2 regions of the Pantoea phytostimulans genome follow, and region 2 is predicted to be linked to the other one. Evidence: predicted binding sites of a transcription regulator. Region 2 holds the regulator's gene; the other holds the start of a gene.

Region 1 (3,640 bases), 1.2 Mb from region 2:
TCCCCGGCGGCGGAGAAACAGCGGGGATTATCGCCCCTTCTTTTTACGTCCCGGCTGGTTAAAACGTTTACGCGATGCAGCATTGCTCTCCGCTTTTTCTGCGATTTTAGGGCGGTTAACGCCCGGCTTTTTAGCCGCGCCTGATTTAGCCTGCGTTTTCTTCGCCGGTTTGGCTTCTGAGGAGGAGTTTTCAATCAGTTTAAACAACGCAATTAGCTCATCGTCATTTAAATCGCGCCATTCACCCAGCGGCAGCCCTTTAAGATTGACGTTCATGATACGCGTGCGTTCAAGCTTGGTGACTTCATAGCCAAAGTGTTCACACATCCGACGAATCTGTCGATTAAGCCCCTGTACCAGCGTAATGCGAAACACAAAAGGCGCTTCTTTCTTCACTTTGCATTTTTTTGTCACCGTTCCCAGCATCGGCACGCCCGCACCCAAACCGTGAATAAATTCATCGGTTATCGGCTTGTTGACGGTGACCAGATACTCTTTTTCGTGATCGTTGCCGGCTCGCAGAATTTTGTTGACCAGATCGCCATGGTTCGTCAGGAAAATCAGCCCTTGCGAATCTTTATCCAGACGACCAATCGGAAAGACGCGTTTGCTGTGGTTAACGAAATCAACAATATTGTCTCGTTCACCCTCTTCCGTCGTGCTGACGATTCCCACTGGTTTATTCAGCGCAATCAGCACTAAGTCCTCTTCGTCGCGCGGCTCAATAAGCTGACCATTGACTTTCACCACATCCCCAGCCTTGACCTGGTCGCCGATTGCGGCTCGCTTGCCGTTAATAAAAACATTTCCCTGTTCGATGTAACGATCGGCATCGCGACGAGAACAGATACCGCTCTCGCTAATGTATTTGTTAAGACGAATGGATGAATTGATCAGCATGATGCCTCCTTAAAAATCGAACGATACATTAAAGCGCCTGCGCACATGCCCAGGCCGAGCTCCACGCCCATTGAAAGTTATAGCCACCTAACCAACCGGTTACGTCTACCACTTCGCCAATAAAAAACAGTCCAGGCACATCACGCGCTTCCATGGTTTTCGAAGAGAGTTGAGTGGTATCCACGCCACCCAGCGTGACTTCCGCCGTGCGATAGCCCTCAGTGCCGTTTGGCTGAACTCGCCATTGATGGAGCGTTTGTACCAGCTCGGCCTGCTGTTTGCTGTTGAGCTGCTTCAGGCTGGCGTCCGGCACGACCTTCATCTCTTGCAGAATTTCGACCAGACGCTTAGGCAGCAATTTTGCCAGGCTGTTTTTTACACTGAGATTGGGATGCGCCTCGCGCTGCACGTTAATAAACGCGTCCAGATCGTTGGCCGGCGATAAATTGATAGTGACGAATTCACCGGGCTGCCAGTAACTTGAAATTTGTAATACTGCCGGTCCCGACAAACCGCGATGCGTAAAGAGCATCGCCTCTTTGAACAGCGTGCCGTCCTGCGCTTCAATGGTACTGTCGATGGCGACGCCGGAAAGGGTTTGCAGCTGATCCAGCAACGGCTTGTGCAGCGTAAACGGCACCAGCGCGGCGCGAGTGGGAAAGACGCTAAGGCCGAACTGCTCGGCAATTTTATAGCCAAACGGGGTTGCGCCCAATCCTGGCATCGACAATCCGCCGCTGGCGATCACCAGCTTTTTAGCCCGCACCGTGTCGCCATTCAGTTGCAGCGTATAGCCAGATTCATCACGGCTGACACTCAATACTTCCGAGCGTAGACGCAGCGTAACCTCTGCTTTTTCGCACTCTTTCACTAACAGTTCGACGATTTGCTGCGCCGAATCATCACAAAACAGCTGCCCTAAGGTCTTTTCATGCCAGGCGATGCCATGTTTGTTCACCAGATCGATGAAATCCCATTGGGTATAACGCGCCAGCGCAGACTTGCAGAAGTGAGGATTGTGCGACAGATAAGCCGCGGCTTCGGTATAGAGATTGGTGAAGTTGCAGCGGCCGCCGCCCGACATCAAAATTTTACGGCCCGGCTTCTTACCGTTATCCAGCAGCAGCACGCGACGGCCACGAAGGCCAGCCTGCGCGGCACAGAACAGGCCTGCGGCACCCGCACCAATGATGATAACGTCAAACTGTTCCACTGCTTCTTACCCACTTTATCTGAAAGGCGCAGATTGTAGTGATCTGCTCACTCCGACGCCAGCGTCAAAAATTTGCCGTAAATGTGTCATAATGTAACTGACTAATTTTTAGACCTTTTTACCCCGTTATATCGTGTAAATTACAACTTAACGGTAAATTAGGACTATATTTTCCTTTCCCATACAGCACGTTGTCGCGGATAATGCGCCGCGTTCATGTCCTCCCAAAATGGCGTAACGTTTATGCTACATCTGTTTGCTGGCCTAGACCTCAGTACCGGCCTGTTATTGGTTCTTGCCCTGCTGTTTGTATTGTTTTACGAAGCAATCAACGGTTTTCACGACACGGCCAACGCAGTTGCGACGGTCATCTATACGCGTGCCATGCGTGCCCAGCTTGCTGTGGTGATGGCGGGTGTATTCAACTTCTTTGGTGTGCTGCTCGGTGGTTTGAGCGTTGCCTATGCCATTGTTCACATGCTTCCCACCGACTTGCTGTTGAATGTCGGATCGGCTCACGGTCTCGCTATGGTGTTTTCTATGCTATTAGCGGCGATCATCTGGAACCTCGGCACCTGGTATTTAGGGTTACCGGCTTCCAGCTCCCATACCTTGATTGGTGCCATTATCGGTATCGGTCTCACCAATGCGTTGATGAATGGTACTTCGGTGGTTGATGCACTCAACATCCCGAAAGTGATCAACATCTTCCTGTCACTGATTCTGTCGCCCATCGTGGGTCTGCTGATAGCGGGTGGATTGATTTTCATTCTGCGTCGCTACTGGAGCAACACCAAGAAGCGCGCCCGGATTCATATGACGCCTGCTGACCGTGAAAAGATCGATGGCAAGAAAAAGCCGCCTTTCTGGACGCGTATCGCGCTGATTGTTTCTGCAATTGGGGTGAGTTATTCGCACGGTGCGAATGATGGTCAGAAAGGCATTGGCCTGATCATGCTGGTCCTGATTGGCGTTGCGCCTGCGGGATTCGTGGTGAATATGAATGCGTCGGGTTATGACATCACGCGTACCCGCGATGCAGTTAATCATCTCGAACAGTATTATCAGCAGCACAATGAATCGCTGACGCACATCATCCAGATGGCTCCGCCTGCGCTGCCAACCCCGGAAGAAGTGCCGTCAGGCCCGCAGCAGTTCCATTGTGATAGCGCACGTGCGCTGCAAGCCGTTCAGCGTGCGCAAAGCTTGCTGAATAACCTGCAGAGCTACGATCAGCTTTCTGTGGAACAACGCAGCCAGATGCGTCGCCTGCTGCTGTGTATCTCTGATACCGCAGATAAAGCGGCTAAGCTGCCGGAAACCACTGGCGATGACAAACGCTTCCTTAACAAGCTGAAAAGCGATCTGCTCGGCACGATTGAATATGCGCCGGTGTGGATTATTGTGGCAGTTGCGCTGGCATTAGGCATTGGCACGATGATTGGCTGGCGTCGTGTTGCGACCACAATTGGTGAAAAGATCGGTAAAAAAGGCATGACTTACGCACAAGGGATGTCCGCGCAGGTC
Region 2 (3,640 bases):
CAAAGCATCCATGGCTACCGGTACCGCCAGTGGCGGATAACCGTAGTGCGCTTCAAATGCCTGACGTTCATCTACCTGCATTGGGCGGCTCATTGCGCCCAGTTGAGCAGCACCCGCGGCTAATGCGGTGGGTGCAGTGGAAGAACCGGACGCCTGCACCTGCACATTGACTCCCGGTGCCTGACGGCTAAAGTCCTCGCCCCACAATGTCATCAGGTAGCCCAGCGTGTCCGATCCTACGCTGCTTAAATTGCCGGAAAGCGTAATCGATTGTGCCTGCGTTATGGCAGGCAGCAACAAAAGAAGAGAGTAAAGAAGCGCACGCATGAGGACGTCCATTAACCGTTAATGAACTGCATTCTCCTGCATCCCGATGCTGACAATCAACCTCGGTGCCAGCGTAAAGGTAAAGCAGGTTTCCTGATGAGGAATACTGGTGATCTCCAGCCGCGCGTTTTGGTGGCTCAGCGCATGCTTAACGATAGCTAAGCCCAAGCCGCTGCCGCCTGTTGCTCGCGAGCGGGCTTTATCGACCCGATAAAAACGCTCGGTCAGACGCGGCAAATGTTCTGGCGCGATACCTGGCCCGTTATCGCAGACTTTAAAGATTGCGCCCTGCCGGCTGCGCAGCCAGCTGATATCAATGCGTGTGCCTTCCGGCGTATGATTAACGGCGTTGTAAACCAGATTGGAAATGGCGCTGCGCAGTTGTTCATCGTTGCCAAAGACTTTCAAGTGGGGATCGGTATGGAAATGAATTTCATGCCGCCCGCCGCTCAGCGTTTCAGCCTCATGTTGCAGCAGCTTTAACATCATTGGCACATCGACTTTCTCTTTTAGATCAATAGCGGGTGCGGCTTCAATGCGTGACAAAGTCAGAAGCTGTTTCACTAAACTGTCCATGCGGCGCGTTTGCTCCGACATCGTGTGCAGCGCTTTGCTCCGCGACTTTTCGTTCATCACCGCATCGTTCATCATCTCCAGATACCCTTGCAGCACCGTTAACGGCGTGCGCAGTTCATGGCTGACATTGGCAAAGAAGTTGCGCCTTGCCCCTTCCAACTGGTGCATTTGCGTGACATCACGCGCCACTAGCAGCCATTGCCCTTCGCTGTAGGGCATGACGCGGAATTCCATGTGATGCTGATTATTCAGCACTTGGGTCAGCGGCTTATCAAAATCGCGCTGGCGAATATAGCGGGAGAATTCAGGATAACGCAGCAGGTTCAGGATGTTCTGACCATTATCTTCTGGCCAGCGTAAGCCAAGATGCTGCTGCGCCAGGCCGTTACACCAGAAAATGGTGCCCTCTTCGGTGGTGAGAATAACGGCGTCCGGTAGCGACTCTGCCCCACTGCGGAAACGCTTGATCAGATTGCCTAGCTCTCGCCGCCGCCGCCGGTTACGCAGCTGCATTTGATACAAACCGTAGAACAACGGTTCCCAGCTGGCGCGCCCGGTCGGTGGCGTCATGGTGCGATCCAGCCATAACCAATGCGATAAACGCATCAGGTTATGGAAATGCCACAGCAATACGCCCAACACGCTGAGCAGCAGTAGCCACGGCAAGTAGCCGAACAGCAGGCCAAGAATCAGCGCGGGCAAAGACGCCAGCACCAGTTCCGACAATAATCTCTTCCAGGAGAGGCGTTCCAGCACGGGTAAGGCTCCGTTTAGTAGCGGGCAGAGAAACGATAACCTGTTCCGCGAACGGTTTGAACCATGCGATCGTGGCCAGAGAGTTCCAGCGCTTTGCGCAAACGGCGAATATGCACATCAACGGTACGATCTTCGACATACACATTGGTGCCCCAAACGTGGTTCAACAGCTGTTCACGGCTGTACACGCGTTCCGGGTGCGTCATAAAGAAGTGCAATAATTTATATTCGGTCGGGCCCATTTCCAACGGCGTGCTTTCCGACATTACGCGATGTGAGGAAGGATCCAGACTCAAGCCCTGAATCTCAATCACCTCTTCCACCGCCATCGGTGAAATACGGCGCATCACCGCTTTAATACGTGCCATTAACTCTTTCGGTGAAAACGGCTTGGTGATGTAGTCATCCGCGCCCACTTCCAGACCGCGCACGCGGTCTTCTTCTTCGCCTCGAGCGGTCAGCATCATCACCGGAATATCACGCGTCATCGCTTCGCGTTTAAGGTGCTTGATAAACTGAATACCGCTGCCGCCGGGTAACATCCAGTCCAACAGAATCAAATCGGGCCAGGGTTCAATCAGTTTACCGACCGCGCTGTCATAATCTTCCGCCTCGATTGGCTGATAATCGTTCTGCTCCAGAACAAAACACAACATTTCACGGATTGGGGCTTCGTCTTCCACAACCAAAATGCGCTTAGCCATTATTACTCCTGCTGATATGACGGCTGTCACTGATGTTCGCGGCGCCATTATGCGTCAGTTTTGTGACACTTTTATGAAAAACATACCCTGTTAAATCAGGCTTTAATACCGAACGTTGACAGCGACATAACATTTTATGATTTGCGTTAAGCGCTGAGGCCAGACGTGAAAATTTATTTAAGCAGGCAGCATTTATAAATTGATAGCCGAAATAATTCGAGCTGCAGGGAGGCGGCAAGCGGATAAGAGCCCGGAGCACGCACGCGCAGCCAACGCATCTGCAGCTTGAAGTATGAGGTATAATCGCCGGGCATTTGGTTTTAGCAGGGAGTTCTATGCGCATCATTCATACCGCGGACTGGCATTTGGGGCAGTTCTTTTACAATAAAAGCCGGGCAGCTGAGCATCAGGCTTTCCTTGAATGGCTACTGGCACAGATTGAGCAACATCAGGTCGATGCCTTGATCGTCGCCGGTGACTTGTTTGATACCGGTACACCGCCAAGCTATGCACGTGAAATGTTTAACCGCTTTGTGGTGGCGCTACAGCCCAGCGGCTGCCAGTTAGTGATATTGGCAGGTAATCACGATTCGGTGGCCACACTGAATGAGTCACGCGAGCTGCTTGCCTGCCTGAATACCCGCGTTATTGCGACACCGGTTGACGAAGTGCTGGTGCTGAACAACCGTAAGGGCGAACCGGGCGCGCTGCTGTGCGCCATTCCCTATCTGCGTCCGCGTGACATCATGCGCAGCCGTGCAGGTCAATCAGGCCGCGAAAAACAGGTTAACCTGCTGGACGCTATTTCCGCCCACTATCAGCGCAGTTTTGTCGCCGCCCAGGCGCATGCATTGTCCTTGCCGATTATCGCCACAGGCCATCTCACCACGATTGGCGTGAGCAAAAGCGAGTCAGTGCGCGATATCTATATCGGGACGTTAGATGCATTCCCGGCTTCCGCTTTCCCTGCCGCCGATTACATCGCACTGGGCCACATTCATCGTGCGCAGCGCGTGGCCAACAGTGAACATATTCGCTACAGCGGCTCCCCCATTCCGCTGAGTTTTGATGAATTAGGCACGGAAAAAAGCGTTTTCCTGCTTGAATTTGCCCCCCATGGTCTGCAAAGCGTCACGCCGCTTACGGTGCCGCAGTTTCAGCCGATGCAGATGCTCAAAGGCTCGCTGGCGCAAATTGAGCAGCAGCTTGCCGAATATCAAACCTATCAGGATGAGAAACCGGTGTGGCTGGATATTGAAGTCACGACGCAGGAATAT

The links. The regulator PhoB, encoded in region 2, activates phosphate uptake and scavenging genes when phosphate is short. The targets are predictions, from matches to a motif close to CTGTCATAAAACTGNCNNAT.
Region 1: the regulator PhoB is predicted to act here: its motif matches at 2,186-2,205, upstream of pitA (inorganic phosphate transporter PitA).

Annotation. Positions count from the first base shown of each region.
Region 1 covers NZ_CP173698.1:2,835,915-2,839,554, forward strand. Annotated here, with positions in the region: gene rluF (23S rRNA pseudouridine(2604) synthase RluF) at 28-900, opposite strand; gene ACF2G4_RS13305 (NAD(P)/FAD-dependent oxidoreductase) at 929-2,113, opposite strand; gene pitA (inorganic phosphate transporter PitA) at 2,357-3,640, shown strand, end outside.
Region 2 covers NZ_CP173698.1:81,481-85,120, reverse strand. Annotated here, with positions in the region: gene ACF2G4_RS00410 (PstS family phosphate ABC transporter substrate-binding protein) at 1-327, opposite strand, end outside; gene phoR (phosphate regulon sensor histidine kinase PhoR) at 346-1,659, opposite strand; gene phoB (phosphate response regulator transcription factor PhoB) at 1,674-2,363, opposite strand; gene sbcD (exonuclease subunit SbcD) at 2,699-3,640, shown strand, end outside.